4 regions of the Enterobacter nematophilus genome follow, and region 2 is predicted to be linked to each of the others. Evidence: predicted binding sites of a transcription regulator. Region 2 holds the regulator's gene; each other region holds the start of a gene.
The links. The regulator LexA, encoded in region 2, represses DNA repair genes until DNA is damaged. The targets are predictions, from matches to a motif close to TNCTGTATGTACATACAGNA.
Positions count from the first base shown of each region.

Region 1: the regulator LexA is predicted to act here: its motif matches at 2,522-2,541, upstream of OSH03_RS04785 (DNA translocase FtsK 4TM domain-containing protein).
Region 3: the regulator LexA is predicted to act here: its motif matches at 2,036-2,055, upstream of sbmC (DNA gyrase inhibitor SbmC).
Region 4: the regulator LexA is predicted to act here: its motif matches at 1,915-1,934, upstream of umuD (translesion error-prone DNA polymerase V autoproteolytic subunit).

Region 1 covers NZ_JAPKNE010000001.1:1,004,449-1,008,661, forward strand. The annotation lists gene OSH03_RS04785 (DNA translocase FtsK 4TM domain-containing protein) at 1-2,444, opposite strand, end outside; gene lrp (leucine-responsive transcriptional regulator Lrp) at 2,580-3,074, opposite strand; gene trxB (thioredoxin-disulfide reductase) at 3,742-4,213, shown strand, end outside.
Region 2 covers NZ_JAPKNE010000010.1:69,865-74,077, forward strand. The annotation lists gene OSH03_RS19710 (CsbD family protein) at 1-21, opposite strand, end outside; partial or broken gene OSH03_RS22120 (hypothetical protein) at 71-145, opposite strand; gene dinF (MATE family efflux transporter DinF) at 142-1,479, opposite strand; gene lexA (transcriptional repressor LexA) at 1,543-2,151, opposite strand; gene OSH03_RS19725 (diacylglycerol kinase) at 2,260-2,628, opposite strand; gene plsB (glycerol-3-phosphate 1-O-acyltransferase PlsB) at 2,783-4,213, shown strand, end outside.
Region 3 covers NZ_JAPKNE010000002.1:341,909-346,121, reverse strand. The annotation lists gene OSH03_RS08290 (DUF496 family protein) at 1-236, opposite strand, end outside; gene OSH03_RS08285 (FUSC family protein) at 396-1,454, opposite strand; gene sbmC (DNA gyrase inhibitor SbmC) at 1,547-2,020, opposite strand; gene dacD (serine-type D-Ala-D-Ala carboxypeptidase DacD) at 2,140-3,306, opposite strand; gene sbcB (exodeoxyribonuclease I) at 3,505-4,213, shown strand, end outside.
Region 4 covers NZ_JAPKNE010000001.1:500,553-504,765, reverse strand. The annotation lists gene tcp (methyl-accepting chemotaxis citrate transducer) at 1-383, opposite strand, end outside; gene OSH03_RS02315 (aldo/keto reductase family oxidoreductase) at 527-1,393, shown strand; gene OSH03_RS02310 (hypothetical protein) at 1,440-1,640, opposite strand; gene umuD (translesion error-prone DNA polymerase V autoproteolytic subunit) at 1,954-2,388, shown strand; gene umuC (translesion error-prone DNA polymerase V subunit UmuC) at 2,372-3,634, shown strand; gene OSH03_RS02295 (LysR family transcriptional regulator) at 3,642-4,213, opposite strand, start outside.

The DNA.
Region 1 (4,213 bases), on a different contig from region 2:
AGGTCGCGGGACAGGTTAGAAATACGCGCGGCTTTGACGCCCGGCGCCAGGTTCAGTTCGAAACGGGTGATCACAGGACCGGGTGAGTAGTTCACCACATCCGCCTTGATGCGGAAGTCTGCCAGGCGGGCTTCCACCAGACGGGCCATCTGCTCCAGGGCAAACGTATCAACCGGTTCGACTTCAGCCGGTGGCGGCGTCAGCAGATCCAGCGACGGCAGCGGCGTGCTCGGACGCTGCAGCGGACGGCTGTCACCGTTACGCATCAGCAGCGGGTGAATGAGGCTCTCCTGCGGCTGTGGCGCTGGCTGCTGGAACTGCGGCGGCTGTTGTTGTGGCTGCTGCGGTTGCGCATACGGCTGCTGAACAGGTTGCTGCGGCTGCGCGTATGTCTGTGCCTGCGGCGCTGGCTGCTGGCGCACAGGCTCTGCTTCCGGCATCACGCTTGGGGTGAACAGAGGTTCGCTCGGGCCATCATCCACCAGATCTTTCATCGGCGAGAACTTGAAATCCGATAATGAGAACGGGTTCGCGCCAGCAGGCTGTTCACCGGAGTAACGCTGCTGCTGGGTTGCCGCGAACTGACGCGCTAATTCGGCTTCAGCCGCGTCATCTTCGTCTTCCAGCATCGGTTCATCGTGCTGATAGTCTTCACCGTAGCGCTGATTCTGCTGCGCGGCGAACTGGCGGGCCAGCTCGTCCTGCTGCATTTCATCAGCGTCATCCTCGTAGTCCGTCTCACGCGCTTTTTCTTCGGCCATCCGCTGGGAAGGCAGCTTGATCCCATAGGAGGCAAGCTCACGACGGGTTGGAACGCGGACGCGGTTAGGGCGAGGCAGCTGCGGACCAATTCCCTCTTTTACCTGAGGACGCGGCGCACCGCCCGTTGCCAGGCTAAAGACAGGTGCCGCCGCCGCTGCGGCCGCGGTAGCCTGCTTCACGCTTTCCGCTACGGGGGCAACAGCAGGCGTCGGGTCGACCGGAGGAACCGAAACAGACGGGGCTTTTGGAGCAGGTTCCTGCACCGGTTCAGGCACAGGCTGATACCATGCCGCCAGCTGCTCGCGCTCACGAGCCCGGCGTTCTTCAACTTCTTCAAAGTAGTACATTGGCGGACGAGACGGTTTCACCTCTTCCACCACCTCAGGTTCAGGCTGAGGCTCGACATAAGGCTGCACAGGTTCAACCGGTTCAGGCACGTACTCCTGATACGGCTGGGCCACAGGCTGCTCATACTGCTGCGGTTCATACTCAGGTTGCGGCGGCTGGTAAGGCTGCTGCCACTGCTCCTGCTGCACAGGGATATAGCTTTCTGGTTCAGGGGCGATAACAGGCTCCGGCGTGTGGATACCCGGCGCGGTCTGCCACGCAACCTGAGGCTGCTGAATAGCGGATTCCGGAGGCGGAACCGGCGCGGATGGCATCACGGCTTCGACAGGCGCGGCATACGCCTGGGCTGCTGTCGTTGCGGCTGCGGCCGCGGCAACCGGCGCGGTAACGGTATGGCCGTTAAGCAGCGGATCGTATTCATCGAAATCACCCGGCATCGCACGGTTGCCGGAGAAAAGCACATCATCAGGATCTACTGCGTTACCCGCTGCGCGGTACTCCACCTGCTCGTCTTCATCCATACGCTTACCGGAGAAGAGCGCCGCATCGGTTTTACGTCCAAGCGGGTTAGCAAATTTCTCAGCAACGCGCTGGCGACGCGCCAGGGCACCGCGCAGAATACGGGCACGACGAGATTCACGACGCTGCACCGGGGCATCGTCTTCCTCTTCGTACTCGTCTTCATATTCTTCTTCATCGACCCACGTGTCGTCGCGGCGGGTACGGTTGCTCGCGAAAGTCAGGATCGTAAGAATAAAGCTGCCGATCTTCTCGGCAATGCTCACCCATGACCAGCCGGTAAACAGCGTCAGCCCGGCCGCCCAGATGCAGAGCAGCGCCAGCGTGCCGCCGCTGCTGTGAAGCATCGGCTGTAGCGCAGAGCTCAGCAGGCTGCCAATCACCCCACCGGAGGCAAAGTACCAGATATCATCGGCGTTAATCGCCGCCAGCCCGCAGGAGGTGAGGATCAGTGCCAGCGCGCCAATCAGGCGCAGGGAAACCGCGAAATAGTCGATGTAATCATCGTTCTGACGATGACGCCATGCAAACCAGCATCCGCCAATAATAATGACGGGAATGGTGTAGGCCATCACACCGAAAATGAAAAAGAGCGTGTCCGCAAGCCAGGCTCCGGGTACGCCGCCTAAATTATGAATAGGCTCATGCCACGCGGTTTGCGACCAGCTGGGATCGGAGGGGTTGAAACTGAGTAAGGCTGCCATCAGCCAGACGGCAAAAAGGGCAATAACGATCAGCAAAGCCTCGAGGAGACGACGTCCGCTGCTTAGCTTCGATAGTGTGACTTCTTTGTCTTCAGTGTATTCCTGGCTCAAGAAAGGCTCTCCAGGTATCAGGCATATCCTGCCTGTTTGCTAAAACGGACAACAGCGCCGGGGCTCCCCGGCACTGTTGCTGTATGGATTAACAGGAGTGTAATCAAACTACGCTGATTTTGCACCTGTTCCGTGTTAGCGCGTCTTAATAACCAGACGATTGCTCTGTTTGACCTCTTCCATCACCACATAGGTACGGGTGTCGTTCACGCCTGGCAGACGCAGCAGGGTTTCCCCCAGCAGCTTACGGTAGGCGGACATATCAGGCACACGGGTTTTCAACAGGTAGTCGAAATCACCGGACACCAGATGACACTCTTGAATTTCTTCAAGTTTTTGTACAGCGGCGTTAAATTGCTCAAACACATCCGGCGCACCACGATTCAGAGTAATCTCAACAAATACCAGAAGTGAGGCATCCAGATAATGCGGGTTCAGCAGAGCCGTATAGCCCTGAATAAAACCCTGTCTTTCCAGTCGGCGCACACGCTCAAGGCACGGCGTCGGGGAAAGTCCCACACGTTTTGAAAGCTCGACGTTGGAAATACGCCCATCCTTTTGCAATTCATTAAGAATGTTACGATCGATACGGTCGAGATCTTTGCCAGGGCGCTTCTTGCTATCTACCATTATTATTGTCTCTCTGTATTCCTTCCCTACTCCTGCCTGGACCCTGTGCACATCACTGTTCAGAGCCTGTACCCGTTAGTCATCACATCGCCTGGTTATGTATTATATCCGTCATACTTCAAGTTGCCTGTGCGTTGGCTTTCCTCGCTCACCCCAGTCACGTACTTATGTACGCTCCAGGGGATTCGCTGCGTCGCCGCCTTCATGCAACTCGAATTATTAGGCTATAGACGCGATGCGGATTCGGGTTCTGTTGGTAAGAAGACCGCTGCCCGAAGGCTGTCACCGACATCACGTATGGCGTCTGTCCACGCCATGCGTAGATTTCACTGACACGGTAAAAATGGCATTTACGTGCATGCCTATGCGGCATACGGTTAACGCGGTTTTTTTCTTCCTTGAATGTTTTCGCAAATGCGCAGGGGATTGTCAAAGCAAAACATCGTTTTTTAGTACAAGATGCCGGATATTCATTACGGGGGGGTATTAATCCTCATTTTACTGCCTTATAAACGAGCGGTTTTCAGTAGAAAACGTGATGTAACGGCGCTAGATTCATCGGGCGCAGCTATTGCATATATCGAAAGCAAAATCCCAGTGCTCTTTTTTTACGGCAACAAATTCCCTACAATCCAGCCCATTGCCTGCCAACAACAATGGGGATCTCATGGGCACGACCAAACACAGTAAGTTGTTAATCCTTGGTTCTGGACCTGCGGGATATACCGCGGCGGTCTATGCTGCACGTGCAAACCTGCAGCCGGTACTGATCACAGGCATGGAAAAAGGCGGTCAGCTGACCACCACCACGGAAGTGGAAAACTGGCCGGGCGACCCGAACGACCTGACCGGGCCGCTGCTGATGGAACGCATGCACGAGCATGCTGCTAAATTCGAAACCGAAATCCTGTTCGACCACATCAACAAGGTCGACCTGCAAAACCGTCCGTTCCGACTGACGGGCGACAGCGGCGAGTACACCTGCGATGCGCTAATCATTGCCACCGGGGCCTCTGCCCGCTACCTCGGCCTGCCGTCTGAAGAAGCGTTCAAAGGCCGCGGCGTCTCTGCCTGTGCGACCTGCGACGGTTTCTTCTACCGTAACCAGAAAGTCGCGGTTATCGGCGGCGGCAACACCG
Region 2 (4,213 bases):
GCCGATTTCGTCTTTATTCATCATCGTGTCCTCTTAGTTAAGCGTCGGGTCGTAACGTCCGTTACGTTCTTTTCTGCTGGACGTGATAATAATTGTAGCTAAGGATTCGGCGGTTAATTTCATATTCGGAATCTTTAACCGTCACGATATATCGTGACGGGAGGGAAGCCAGGTATTATTTTGCCAGTGCCGATGCCAGATAAAGGCAAGCGACAGGCCGCGCAGGGAGAGGAATACCGCAAGCGCCAGCCACAAACCGTGATTACCCAGCCAGGGAAGCGTCAGCAGCGTCAAACCAAACCCCGCCGCCGCGACCGCCATACTGTTACGCATCTCCGCCCCGCGCGTTGCACCGATAAACATGCCGTCCAGCAGATAGCACCAGACGCCCACCACCGGCAAGATCACCTGCCAGACGATGTAGTGGTCCGCCAGTTCGCGTAAAGCCGGTAACGAAGTGAGTAATGCAATAATGTCACGGCCAAAACAGGCGTAAATCAGTGCAAACGCCAGCGCCACCAGTCCCGCTTGTCGACAGGCTGCTCGCCAGACATCCCGAAGCTGCCCACCTTCCCGCGCACCGTACGCCTGCCCGGAATGCGCCTCAACGGCATAGGCGAAGCCGTCCAGCGCGTAGGCGGTAAAGGTCAGTAATGTCATCAGGACCGCATTCACCGCGACGATCTCGGGCCCAAGACGGGCACCAAAAACCGTCAGCGCGCCGAAACAGAGCTGCAGCAGCAGCGAGCGCAGCATGATGTCACGGTTGAGCGCCAGCAGCCTGCGGATATTGCCGCGCCATGCGTTTTTGAGCAGCGCAAGGGAGATCCCGCGCATCGCCAGCACGCGCCAGACCATCCACAAGCCAATGAAAAATGTTCCGTATTCGGCAATCGCCGTCGCCAGCGCCGCCCCGCGCACGTCCATATGCAGTCCCATCACCAGCCAGAGATCGAGCACAATGTTGAGAAGGTTTCCCACGACCAGCAAAATCACTGGCGCACGGGCGTACTGCACGCCCAGTAGCCACCCCAGCAGAACCAGGTTTGCCAGCGAAGCGGGCGCGCTGAGCCAGCGGATTTCCAGGAAGCGACGCGCCTGCTCCAGTACCGCCTCACTACCGCCAACAACATGGAGCGCAAGGTCAATCAGGGGCGTGCGCAGTAAAACAATCAACATCCCCGCGCCTAGCGCCAGGATCAGCGGCTGCACCAGCGCACGCGCCAGACGTAACGGGTCTTTCGCACCATACGCCTGTGCCGTGAGCCCGGTAGTGCTCATACGTAAAAACAGCAGCAGCATAAACAGGAAGCTGGTTGCCGTCGCGCCAATCGCCACGCCGCCAAGATAAACAGGGGAATCGAGATGACCAATAACGGCCGTATCGACCAGACCCAGCAAGGGCACGGTGATATTGGAGAAAATCATCGGCAGGGCAAGACGCCACAATGCCTTATCAGATGCCGTCAGCAGTGACATGAGAAATACCGGGAATGGAAAATGAAGCAGGCTACAGCGGAAGCGTAGCCTGTCAGGAAGAGATTACAGCCATTCGCCGTTGCGAATCACGCCAACCGCCAGACCTTCAATAGAGAAGCTCTGTTCGCGGAGGTCGACCACAATCGGGGTGAACTCGTTGTTTTCAGGCAACAGCTGAACGGTGTTACCCTGTTTTTTCAGGCGTTTAACGGTCACTTCGTCATCAATGCGCGCAACCACCACCTGGCCGTTTCGCACATCCTGCGTTTTGTGAACGGCCAGCAGGTCGCCATCAAGAATGCCGATGTCTTTCATCGACATCCCGCTAACGCGCAGCAGGAAATCAGCGCTCGGCTTGAACATACCAGGATCGACCTGGTAGTGACCTTCTATATGCTGTTGTGCCAGCAGCGGTTCACCTGCGGCAACGCGGCCAATCAGCGGAATGCCCGTCTCTTCTTCCACCAGCAGGCGGATACCACGCGACGCGCCTGACACAATCTCAATTACACCCTTACGCGCCAGCGCTTTCAGGTGTTCCTCGGCAGCATTCGGAGAACGGAAGCCCAGACGCTGCGCGATTTCCGCACGCGTGGGTGGCATACCCGTCTGGCCGATATGATCCCGAATGAGATCAAACACCTCTTGCTGCCTGGTCGTTAATGCTTTCATTCCGCCCCCTGGGTGTATATACAGTTATGCTGTGAGTATATACAGTCAAAGGCGATTTTGGAACCAAAAACTGCACAAAAAACCAGGGACTTAATTATTCCTCGAGGCTCATCGGAAATGTGACCAAAGCAGCGTGACCCAGGTAATGGCTGCTGTGATAATCGCCAGCAGCACAGCGGCAGAGCCCATATCTTTCGCGCGGCCAGAGAGCTCGTGGAAATCAGAGCCGATCCGGTCGACCACAGCCTCAATAGCGCTATTGAGAATTTCCACTATCATCACCAGAAGTACGGAACCGATGAGAAGCACGCGGGTAATGGCATCTACATCAAGGAAACAGGCGATGATAACCGCGACGATAGCGGCGACACCTTCCTGGCGAAAAGCAGCTTCATTAACCCAGGCGGCACGGAAACCTTTCCACGAATAGCCGGCAGCTTTGATGATACGCGTTAACCCAGTGGTATTATTGGCCATTAAAAGAACCTTTTTTAAAAAAGAGCGTCAGTAACAGGGGCTGAAGCGCGTTTCGCTGCCGCCTGAAGTATGACGGGTAACAACAGAAATTTTGCGCGCTTTCTGTTATCCTTGCGCCGCAATTGCATTATTAACCAGAGGCTTTACATCGTTTATGTCCGGCTGGCCACGAATTTACTACAAATTACTTAATTTACCATTAAGCATACTGGTAAAAAGCAAGTCTATCCCAGCAGAACCCGCGCTGGAACTGGGGCTCGATACGTCGCGCCCTATTATGTACGTTTTGCCTTATAACTCGAAGGCGGACCTGCTAACGCTTCGCGCCCAGTGTCTGGCGCATGATTTACCCGACCCTCTTGAACCGCTGGAAGTTGACGGCACTTTGCTGCCGCGCTACGTGTTCATCCACGGTGGGCCGCGCGTGTTCACCTATTACACGCCGAAAGAAGAGTCCATCAAGCTGTTCCACGACTATCTCGACCTGCACCGCAGCAATCCTGACCTGGATGTACAGATGGTGCCGGTATCGGTGATGTTTGGTCGCCGTCCGGGCCGCGAAAAAGGCGAAGAGAACCCGCCGCTGCGCATGCTTAACGGCATCCAGAAGTTCTTCGCGGTCTCCTGGCTGGGACGCGACAGCTTTGTGCGCTTCTCCCCTTCCGTCTCCCTTCGCCGAATGGCGGACGAGCACGGCACGGACAAGATCATCGCGCAAAAACTGGCGCGCGTGGCGCGTATGCACTTCGCCCGTCAGCGCCTGGCGGCCGTAGGACCGCGTCTCCCTGCGCGTCAGGACCTGTTCAACAAGCTGCTGGCCTCTAAAGCGATTGCTCGCGCCGTTGAAGACGAAGCGCGCAGCAAGAAAATTTCCCATGAGAAAGCCCAGCAGAACGCCATTGCGCTGATGGAAGAGATCGCAGCGAACTTCTCTTACGAGATGATTCGTCTTTCCGATCGTATTCTCGGCTTTACCTGGAACCGCCTGTATCAGGGCATCAACGTGCATAACGCCGAACGTGTGCGGCAGCTGGCGCACGACGGCCATGAGATTGTCTATGTCCCCTGCCACCGCAGCCACATGGACTACCTGCTTCTCTCCTATGTGCTCTATCATCAGGGGCTGGTACCGCCGCACATTGCCGCCGGTATTAACCTGAACTTCTGGCCAGCAGGCCCGATCTTCCGCCGCCTGGGTGCGTTCTTTATTCGTCGTACCTTTAAGGGCAACAAGCTCTACTCCACCGTGTTCCGCGAGTATCTCGGCGAGCTGTTCAGCCGCGGCTATTCCGTAGAGTACTTCGTGGAGGGTGGTCGTTCCCGTACCGGTCGTTTGCTCGATCCGAAGACCGGCACGCTGTCGATGACCATTCAGGCGATGCTGCGCGGAGGAACCCGTCCGATTACGCTGGTGCCAATTTACATTGGCTATGAGCACGTGATGGAAGTGGGCACGTACGCCAAAGAGCTGCGTGGTGCGACCAAAGAGAAAGAGAGCCTGCCGCAGATGCTGCGTGGCCTGAGCAAGTTACGCAACCTGGGTCAGGGCTACGTAAACTTTGGCGAGCCGATGCCGCTGATGACG
Region 3 (4,213 bases), on a different contig from region 2:
TAGTCATCAACGCGGTCTTCATAGTCGCTCTTCATGCTGGCGATGATGCCCTGAATAGCTTCAACGCTCATGCCCGGCTTGATGTAGTCGCTCAGGTTGTCGAGCAGCAGAACACGTTTCTGGTTGTCACGGATCTTCTTCTCAACGTCCTGAATTTCACGCTGCAGTTTGTTTTTGCGGCGGAACAGGCGGACGAATTCCAGAACATCCTGGAACGAAGGCTTGATAGTTTCCATTTTATACACCCCTGATAATGTGAGATTCGGATTCGTTAAAGCAACCGTTGTAACAATAACCTTACTGACAGCGGCTGCGAATGACAATGGCTATATCGTTTAAAGCTATCATAACCCCAATTGCTGCTGAATCGAAGCAGCAGGCGTCACATCCGCGTTTTATTTGCGCAGCGCCCGACAAATCAGGTGCGATAGCAGCTCAAGCTGTCGCGCAAGCTCCAGGCTCAGCCAGACATAGCCATGAATGGGCGTTTCCGCCACGTTATCGCCCTGCCGCTCGTTGATTAACTGCTTCAGTTCCGCCACGATTTCGTTGAGACGCTCGCTGTTCGCCAGCACGGGCTGCGGGTTGCCTTCATAGAGCGCATGGGCGATGGTCAGCAGGGTTTGCTGCGTCATCATCTGCGTCTCTTTGAGGGTCTGGGCGTTGAGCATCAACAGATGGCTGGGGCGCGTGGCCCAGTGCGCGTTGATTTGCAGTTCAAGCATGCACACCAGATTGCGGCTGACCGTCTGGATAGCTTCGAAAATCGCTTTCTGAATATGGGTCTCTTTACTGGCTGGTACTATCAGGCCGCGCATTTTGACCACGTCGTTGAGGATGGTTTGCAGATGCTTTTCCAGCCGGGGACGCTCAACCAGATTCGGTGAAAACCCCGCCTGGTAGACGCGGTTAAACGCCGTGACGTAGTTAGCCATCTGGATACGCCAGTGCAGAAAAGCGCGCTGCGGCCAGATGCCGGTAAACAGCATGGCGAGCAGCGAGCCCAGAATAACATCTCCGCTTCGCCACAGCGCCGTGGTCATATCCCCGGCGGGCGCGCCGACCACGACCGCAAGGGTGATACCAATCAGCAGCGCCTGATAAGGCCGTTTGCCCAGCGCCAGCCAGCCGCACAGGAACATGGCGGCACCGCACCATGCCAGCATCACCGGAAATGAGATGAGCTCCAGCTTCAGGGCAATAAGCCCCAGGGCAGAGCCAAGAACGGTTCCGCCAATGCGCTCGAAGGCGCGCGGGACAACGTTTCCCCAAAATGAGATAGGCCCCATCACCACCACCAGCGTGATAAGCGGCCACGTACCTTCAGGTATATCCAGCAACCGGACCAGTACAAAGGTCAACACGAACGCCAGCGCGATGCGACACCCGTGCACCACGCGGTAATGTTTATATAAGCGAATTTCAAAAGGGGTTAATGATTTGTCGGGACGCACACCCGCTCTCCAGCAACACGGCAAATCACAATTGTACTGTGTTTTCAGCCGGGCGGATCGCTCCCGGCTTAAAAACCCTTCATTAAGCAGGCTTAAACCGTTTTGTGCTCTACCGCGATAAACATTTCGATATCCCAGTAGCCGTCCGCGTTGCCATCGTTGAGATAGCGTTCGAAGCAGGGCTTAAGCGCCATCTGGTATTTATTATCCTGCAGTAAAGAATTAAAGAACTGATACCACGGGGTCGCAAAGTCGTAGTTTTCCACGCGCGCCGTCGCCACGGCATAATCACCAGCCGCGATTTCCGTCATCATCACCCCTTCGCTGTTTTCCGGGATGACAAAATCATCCGGTACCGTAACGGCCGTATCGCAGCGCAGTTTTTCTGCCGGAATCTCATCGGGATTATCGTAATAGACCGCCACCCACTCCAGCGGCTCAATGTGACGCCCGTCCACCCACATGACCAGCTGTTCAAAGCCCTGCTTGACCGTTTTTTCCCACGGCCCTACAAGATGAAAACCCGCAATCTTACGTTTCTGTTGCTGCGTGATGCTGTAGTCCATGCTGCCTCCGATTATCACTGTATATTTATACACTATAAAGCAGGATTTCTATTACCGGCAAACGAGGAGTGTTTATTATGTGAGCAGACTCGCAACCCTGCCAGTCTGCCCATCAGCGGTTACAGCGTGTGGTGAAGATAATCGCTCAGGCGTGAGAATACGCCGCCCTTATCAACGGCTTCCAGAGTGACCAGAGGCCAGTGCGCCACGACCTTGTCGCGGTCATAGAGCTGGATCTCCCCGACCCGCTGATGCGCGGCAATCGGCGCTTCCAGCTCTTTTTTATCCAGAACGTATTTAGCCTTGATGTTCTGCACTTCTGCTTTCGGTAACGCCAGCCAGAAGTCCTGATCCGTACCCAGATTTACCTGTTCTTTATCGCCGTACCAGATACGCTCTGTCCCCACTTTTTTACCGTTATGCAGGATCTGCACCGTATCGAAGTTCTGTTGTCCCCAGTGCAGTAGCTTACGCGCCTGGTCCTCGCGCCCTTTCGGGCTGTCCGCGCCCATCACCACCGCAATCAAACGACGCTGGCCGTCCACCGCGGAGGCAATAAGGTTAAAGCCTGCGCCTGAGGTGTGCCCCGTTTTCAGGCCGTCCACGTTCATGGTTTTGTCCCACAGCAGGCCGTTACGGTTTTGCTGGGTGATGCCGTTCCAGGTGAGGCTCTTTTCGCTGTACATATGGTAAAACTCTGGCTCACCGTGAATGATGGCCCGGGAGAGCACGGCCAGGTCATAGGCCGAGCTGTGCTGGCCCGGCGCGTCCAGACCGTGGACGGTTTCAAAGTGCGTATCGCGCAGGTTCAGCTTCTGCACGTAGTCGTTCATCATCTTCACAAACTGCGGCTGCCCGCCCGCCACGTGGTCGGCCAGCGCCACGCAGGCATCGTTGCCGGAATCGACAATCAGACCGCGGCTTAAGTCACGCACGGTGACGCGATCGCCCTCTTTCAGGAACATCAGCGACGAACCGTCAAAAACCGGGTTGCCCTTTGCCCACGCGTCCCGACCTACTGTGACAATGTCATCCGGCGTAATGCGATGGCTGTCAATGGCCCGATCGACCACATAGCCCGTCATCAGCTTGGTGAGGCTCGCCGGATTACGTTGCTGATGTTCGTTGCCCGCCGTTAAAATTTGACCAGTTGTGTAATCCATCAGCACCCATGACCCCGCCTGAATGGCCGGAGGCTGCGGCGAAAAATCCAGTGGTTCGGCCGCAAAGGCAGATGAGATACTCGAAGCGAGTAAAGAAACAGCAATAAACAGACGGCGTTTCAACGGTATATCCTCAGGTCATTAAAAATCGATGACCTTTTTACGGGAGTTCTGGTGTCGTTACCTGGCTTAATTGCAAAAAAATGTGACAGAACGCAGGTTTTCCGCGGAAGCTGTCTCGCAAATTTGCGCCGCGGCGGCGCTTTTTATTCGGTCTGACCCGCACGATCGTTTACCATAGTGACGTCATTTTTTAACAGGATGGTATTACTGGTGTCTGACTCTGCCGCACGCCCGACTTTTTTATTCCACGACTACGAAACCTTTGGCACCCATCCGGCGCTGGACCGGCCGGCGCAGTTTGCCGCCATCCGTACCGACGACGAATTCAACATTATTGGCGAACCCGAGGTTTTTTACTGTAAGCCTGCTGATGACTACCTGCCGCAGCCTGGCGCGGTGATGGTCACCGGGATCACACCGCAGGAAGCGCGGGAAAAAGGCGTTAACGAAGCAGAGTTCGCCCGCCGCATCCACGATCTGTTTACCGTTCCCAATACCTGCGTGGTCGGTTACAACAACATCCGTTTTGACGATGAAGTGACGCGCAATATCTTCTATCGCAATTTCTACGATCCGTACGCCTGGAGCTGGCAGAACCGCAATTCACGCTGGGATCTGCTCGACATCATGCGCGCCTGTTATGCCCTGCGCCCTGAAGGCATCAACTGGCCGGAAAATGAGGAAGGGCTGACCAGCTTCCGGCTGGAACACCTGACGCGAGCCAACGGCATCGAGCACAGTAATGCCCACGACGCGATGGCAGACGTTTATGCCACCATTGCCATGGCGAAGCTGGTGAAAACCGCACAGCCCCGGCTATTTGAATATCTGCTGAGCCACCGCAGCAAGCAGAAGCTCATGACCCTTATCGACGTACCGCAGATGAAGCCCCTGGTGCATATCTCCG
Region 4 (4,213 bases), on a different contig from region 2:
GACTTCTGCATCTCGTCGGTTAACGCCGCATTCTGGCCGTTAACCTGCGGCATTTTCTGCCATTCTTTGTTATAGGCTTCAGCTTTAGCCAGCGAGTCGCCTGCGGTGCCAAGCAGTTTATTAATCGCGGCAAGGGATGCCGGGTCGCGCTGGTTCTTCAGGTAGCGGATCGCCACGCGGGTGACGGTAACGCGCGTTTTCACCAGCGTGTTCACGCTGTCGCTCAGGCTTTCCTGCTGGGCATTCAGCACGCCGGAGTTCTGGAAGTTATGGCGATCGTTGCTGACGGCAGAGTAGAACAACCCTCCCGTGACAACTTGCAGCAGACAGAATATGGTGAGGGCAAAGATAATTCCGGTAATCACGTGCAGATTTTTCAGCATAGCGGTCGTCCGTTAGAAAAGATGCAGAGGTACACCCATACTATCGTCGTATAGAATTTAAACTTTAATTTAACTCGCGCTTAACTTAGGGCTTCGGTCAGGAACCTGTTGTAAATCCGGATCATTTTATGAGGAAGGTTAACATGAGCAGCATTGATAAAAGCGGGACGTACGCGCTCGGAACGCGAACGGTTAAACGACTGGGCTACGGGGCAATGCAGCTTGCCGGGCCGGGCGTATTTGGCCCGCCGAAGGATAAACAGGCCGCGCTGGACGTACTGCGCGAAGCCGTGGCGGCGGGTGTGAATCATATCGATACCAGCGATTTTTATGGCCCGCATGTGACGAACCAGCTGATCTGCGAGGCGCTTCATCCTTACCGGGACGATCTCACCCTCGTCACCAAGATCGGCGCTCGTCGCGATGACAAAGGGGCCTGGCTGCCGGCCTTTTCCGCGCAGGAGCTGACCAAGGCGGTGCATGACAACCTGCGCAACCTGAAGCTGGATGTGCTGGACGTGGTGAATCTGCGGATCATGTTTAGCGCACACGGCCCGGCAGAAGGATCGATTGCTGAACCGCTTACCACCCTCGCAGAATTACAGCAGCAAGGGCTGGTGCGCCACATTGGCCTGAGCAACGTCACGGCCACGCAGGTGGCGGAAGCGCGGAAGATGGTGCAGATCGTCTGCGTGCAGAACATGTACAACATCGTGAACCGCGGCGACGATGCGCTGGTGGATTTACTGGCGCAGCAGGGGATTGCGTATGTGCCGTTCTTCCCGTTGGGAGGCTTCACGCCGCTGCAGTCCACCGGCCTGCAGGCCGTCGCGGATTCCCTGGGCGCAACGGCGATGCAGGTTGCGCTGGCATGGCTGCTGCAACGTTCACCGAACATCCTGCTGATCCCCGGCACTTCATCCGTGGCGCATCTGCGGCAAAACCTCGCGGCGGGAGAGGTGCAATTGCCGCCTGAAGCACTTGAAAAACTGAATGCTCTGATGGGTTAATCACAGCATGGGCAAAGCCGGAAGGACACTTTCAGGCTTTGCCTGCTCAGACTCCGCATTGACTTTGCTGTCTGTGAAGCGCTAACGCTTCTGCCACAATCTCCTGCTTGCTTTTTCGCGTCTCAAAGGCGGTGATTCTGATGTACTCCATCAGGTCAGGCTCGATGCGGGCGCTCAACATCCTGAGATCGGCCTCCTTTGCTAAACCGCGGGCAACTCGCTTGTCGGGATAGTCACGGGCTGGCATAGAAAACGTCCTCCAAAAGTCTTGATAATTCGTGTCCTGAAATATGCGTTACTCTTATCAAAAAGTCAATTAATAGTGTTTGCATAGTGATTTGGTGATCTTTTGATTTTAACTTTAAGTGATTTTAAAGTGTTTATTAATGACTTGGTTATGACTTTTGCTTAACCCATCTGCGATCGCCCGCAGAAGAGGTTGCTAAATTAAATCCGCTCAAACTTCAACGCGTTTGCGGTCTTTGTCGGAAATGACCTTGATCCTGTGCCGTAATCCGTAATACTGTGTTTATATACAGTATCTGGCGGGAAAGGCATTTATGGACACTCTCTTTTCTTATCATCCAAAGCAACATATTGAATTACCTCTCTATCTTGAGCGCGTTGCCTGTGGTTTTCCAAGCCCTGCGCAGGATTATGTGGAGGATCGTCTCGATCTTAACCGGCTGGCAGTCAGGCACCCCAGTGCGACCTACTTTATCAAAGTGAGCGGGGACTCCATGATCGGCGCGGGGATTAGCGACGGCGATCTGCTGGTGGTAGACCGCTCGTTAAATGCCGAACACGGTGACATTGTTGTGGCGTCGGTCGGCGGCGAGTTTACGGTGAAAGAGCTACAGACCCGCCCGGTTCTGCGGCTGCTGCCGCGTAATGCCCGCTATCAGCCGATCGCCTTTCAGTCCGAAGAGGAGCTGCAAATCTTCGGTGTCGTCACTCATACGCTCAAAACGCATAAACATGTTCGCGCTGGTTGATGTGAATAGCTTCTATGCCTCCTGCGAGAGGGTGTTTCGCCCCGATCTGGTGGGTAAGCCCATCGTGGTGGTGTCCAATAACGACGGCTGCATTATTTCGCTGTCGCGGGAGGCAAAGCAGTTCGGCATAAAAATGGGGGAACCCTATTTTAAATTCAAAGAGAAGAGTTATCCGTCACGGGTTTACGTCTTTAGCTCGAACTATGCGCTGTATGCCGATCTCAGCAGCCGGGTGATGCAGACGCTGACCGATCTCGCGCCGGCCATTGAGATTTACTCCATCGATGAAGCATTTGTAAACGTTTCGGGTGTCAGCAACTGCATGTCGCTGGAAGCGTTCGGCCATCAGATGCGCACGCAGGTTTTTAAAAATACGGGCTTAACCGTTGGCGTCGGGATTGCGCCGACCAAAACGCTGGCGAAGCTGGCCAACTATGCGGCGAAGCGGTGGTCAGCCACCCGTGGCGTGGTCGATCTCTCTGATCGAGGACGGCAGCGTAAGCTGCTGGCAAAGGTTCCGGTGGAGGAGGTGTGGGGCGTAGGCCGACGCATCACGAAAAAGCTTAACGCGATGGGGATAACCACGGCGCTGGAGCTGGCGGAAGCGTCATCCTGGGTCATCCGCAAACATTTTAACGTGGTCATGGAGCGCACGGCGCGCGAGCTTCGCGGTGAGCCCTGCCTCGATCTGGAAGAGTTTACTCCTACGAAGCAGCAAATTATCTGTAGCCGTTCGTTTGGACACCGTATAACGCAATACGAGGAGATGCATCAGGCCATTTGCGCCTACGCGGAACGCGCAGCGGAGAAACTGCGCGGCGAGCATCAGTACTGCCGCTTTATCAGCGTGTTTGTGCGCACCAGCCCGCATGCGGACAACGAAATTTATTACGGCAATCAGGCTTCCGTCACCCTGATGACGCCCACCAATGATTCGCGCGATATCATCCGTGCCGCCACCGAGGCGCTGGGGCGTATCTGGCTTGACGGATATCGCTATATGAAAGCGGGGGTGATGCTGGCAGACTTTTTCAGCAGCGGCGTTGCCCAGCTTAATTTGTTTGACGATAACCGCCTGTGCGCCAACAGCGCGGCGCTGATGGCGACGATCGACAGCCTGAATCATTCCGGCAAAGGGAAGATTTGGTTTGCCGGGCAGGGGATTGAGAAAGCCTGGGCGATGAAGCGTGAGATGCTGTCACCGGCCTATACGACGCGTTACGCGGATTTACCGGTGGCGCGGTAGGAAGCGGTTATTTTGCGGGGGCATGCTCCGCGCGCTCAATCAGCAGTTGCTCGATTACGCTGACGGCTTTTCTGACGCGTTGCGGAATAAAGCGGGCGTCAGGGTAGACGGCATAGAGGAAGCGATCGGGCAACCGCCAGTCGGGCAGTACCGGCACCAGCGTGCCGGTTTGCAGCGGCCTGGCCGCAAGCGGTCGCTGCATACCGCCGATACCGATCCCGGCCTCCAGCGCCTGTAGCAGCGCGTCGCTGGTGTTGGCGCGGAAAACGGTATTCACGTTTACCGCAATCGTTTCTTCACCAGAGATTAGCCGCAGGGGGGCATCCAGCGGGATGCCGCTAAACCGCACATGGGGCAGCGTCGTCAGCTCGCTCACGTCGTGCACAGCCTGAAAACCGGGGGAGGCAAACAGCGCGGCTTCAATACGCGCCAGCACGCGAGCCGCATGCGCCTGCGGGGGCTCACTGCTCAGCCGTATCGCGACGTCCACGCCTTCCGTCACCAGATCGGCAAGGCGGTCATCAAGGGAAATCCGCAGATGTAATTCTGGATGCAGGCGCTGCAGCTCCAGTAAATGCG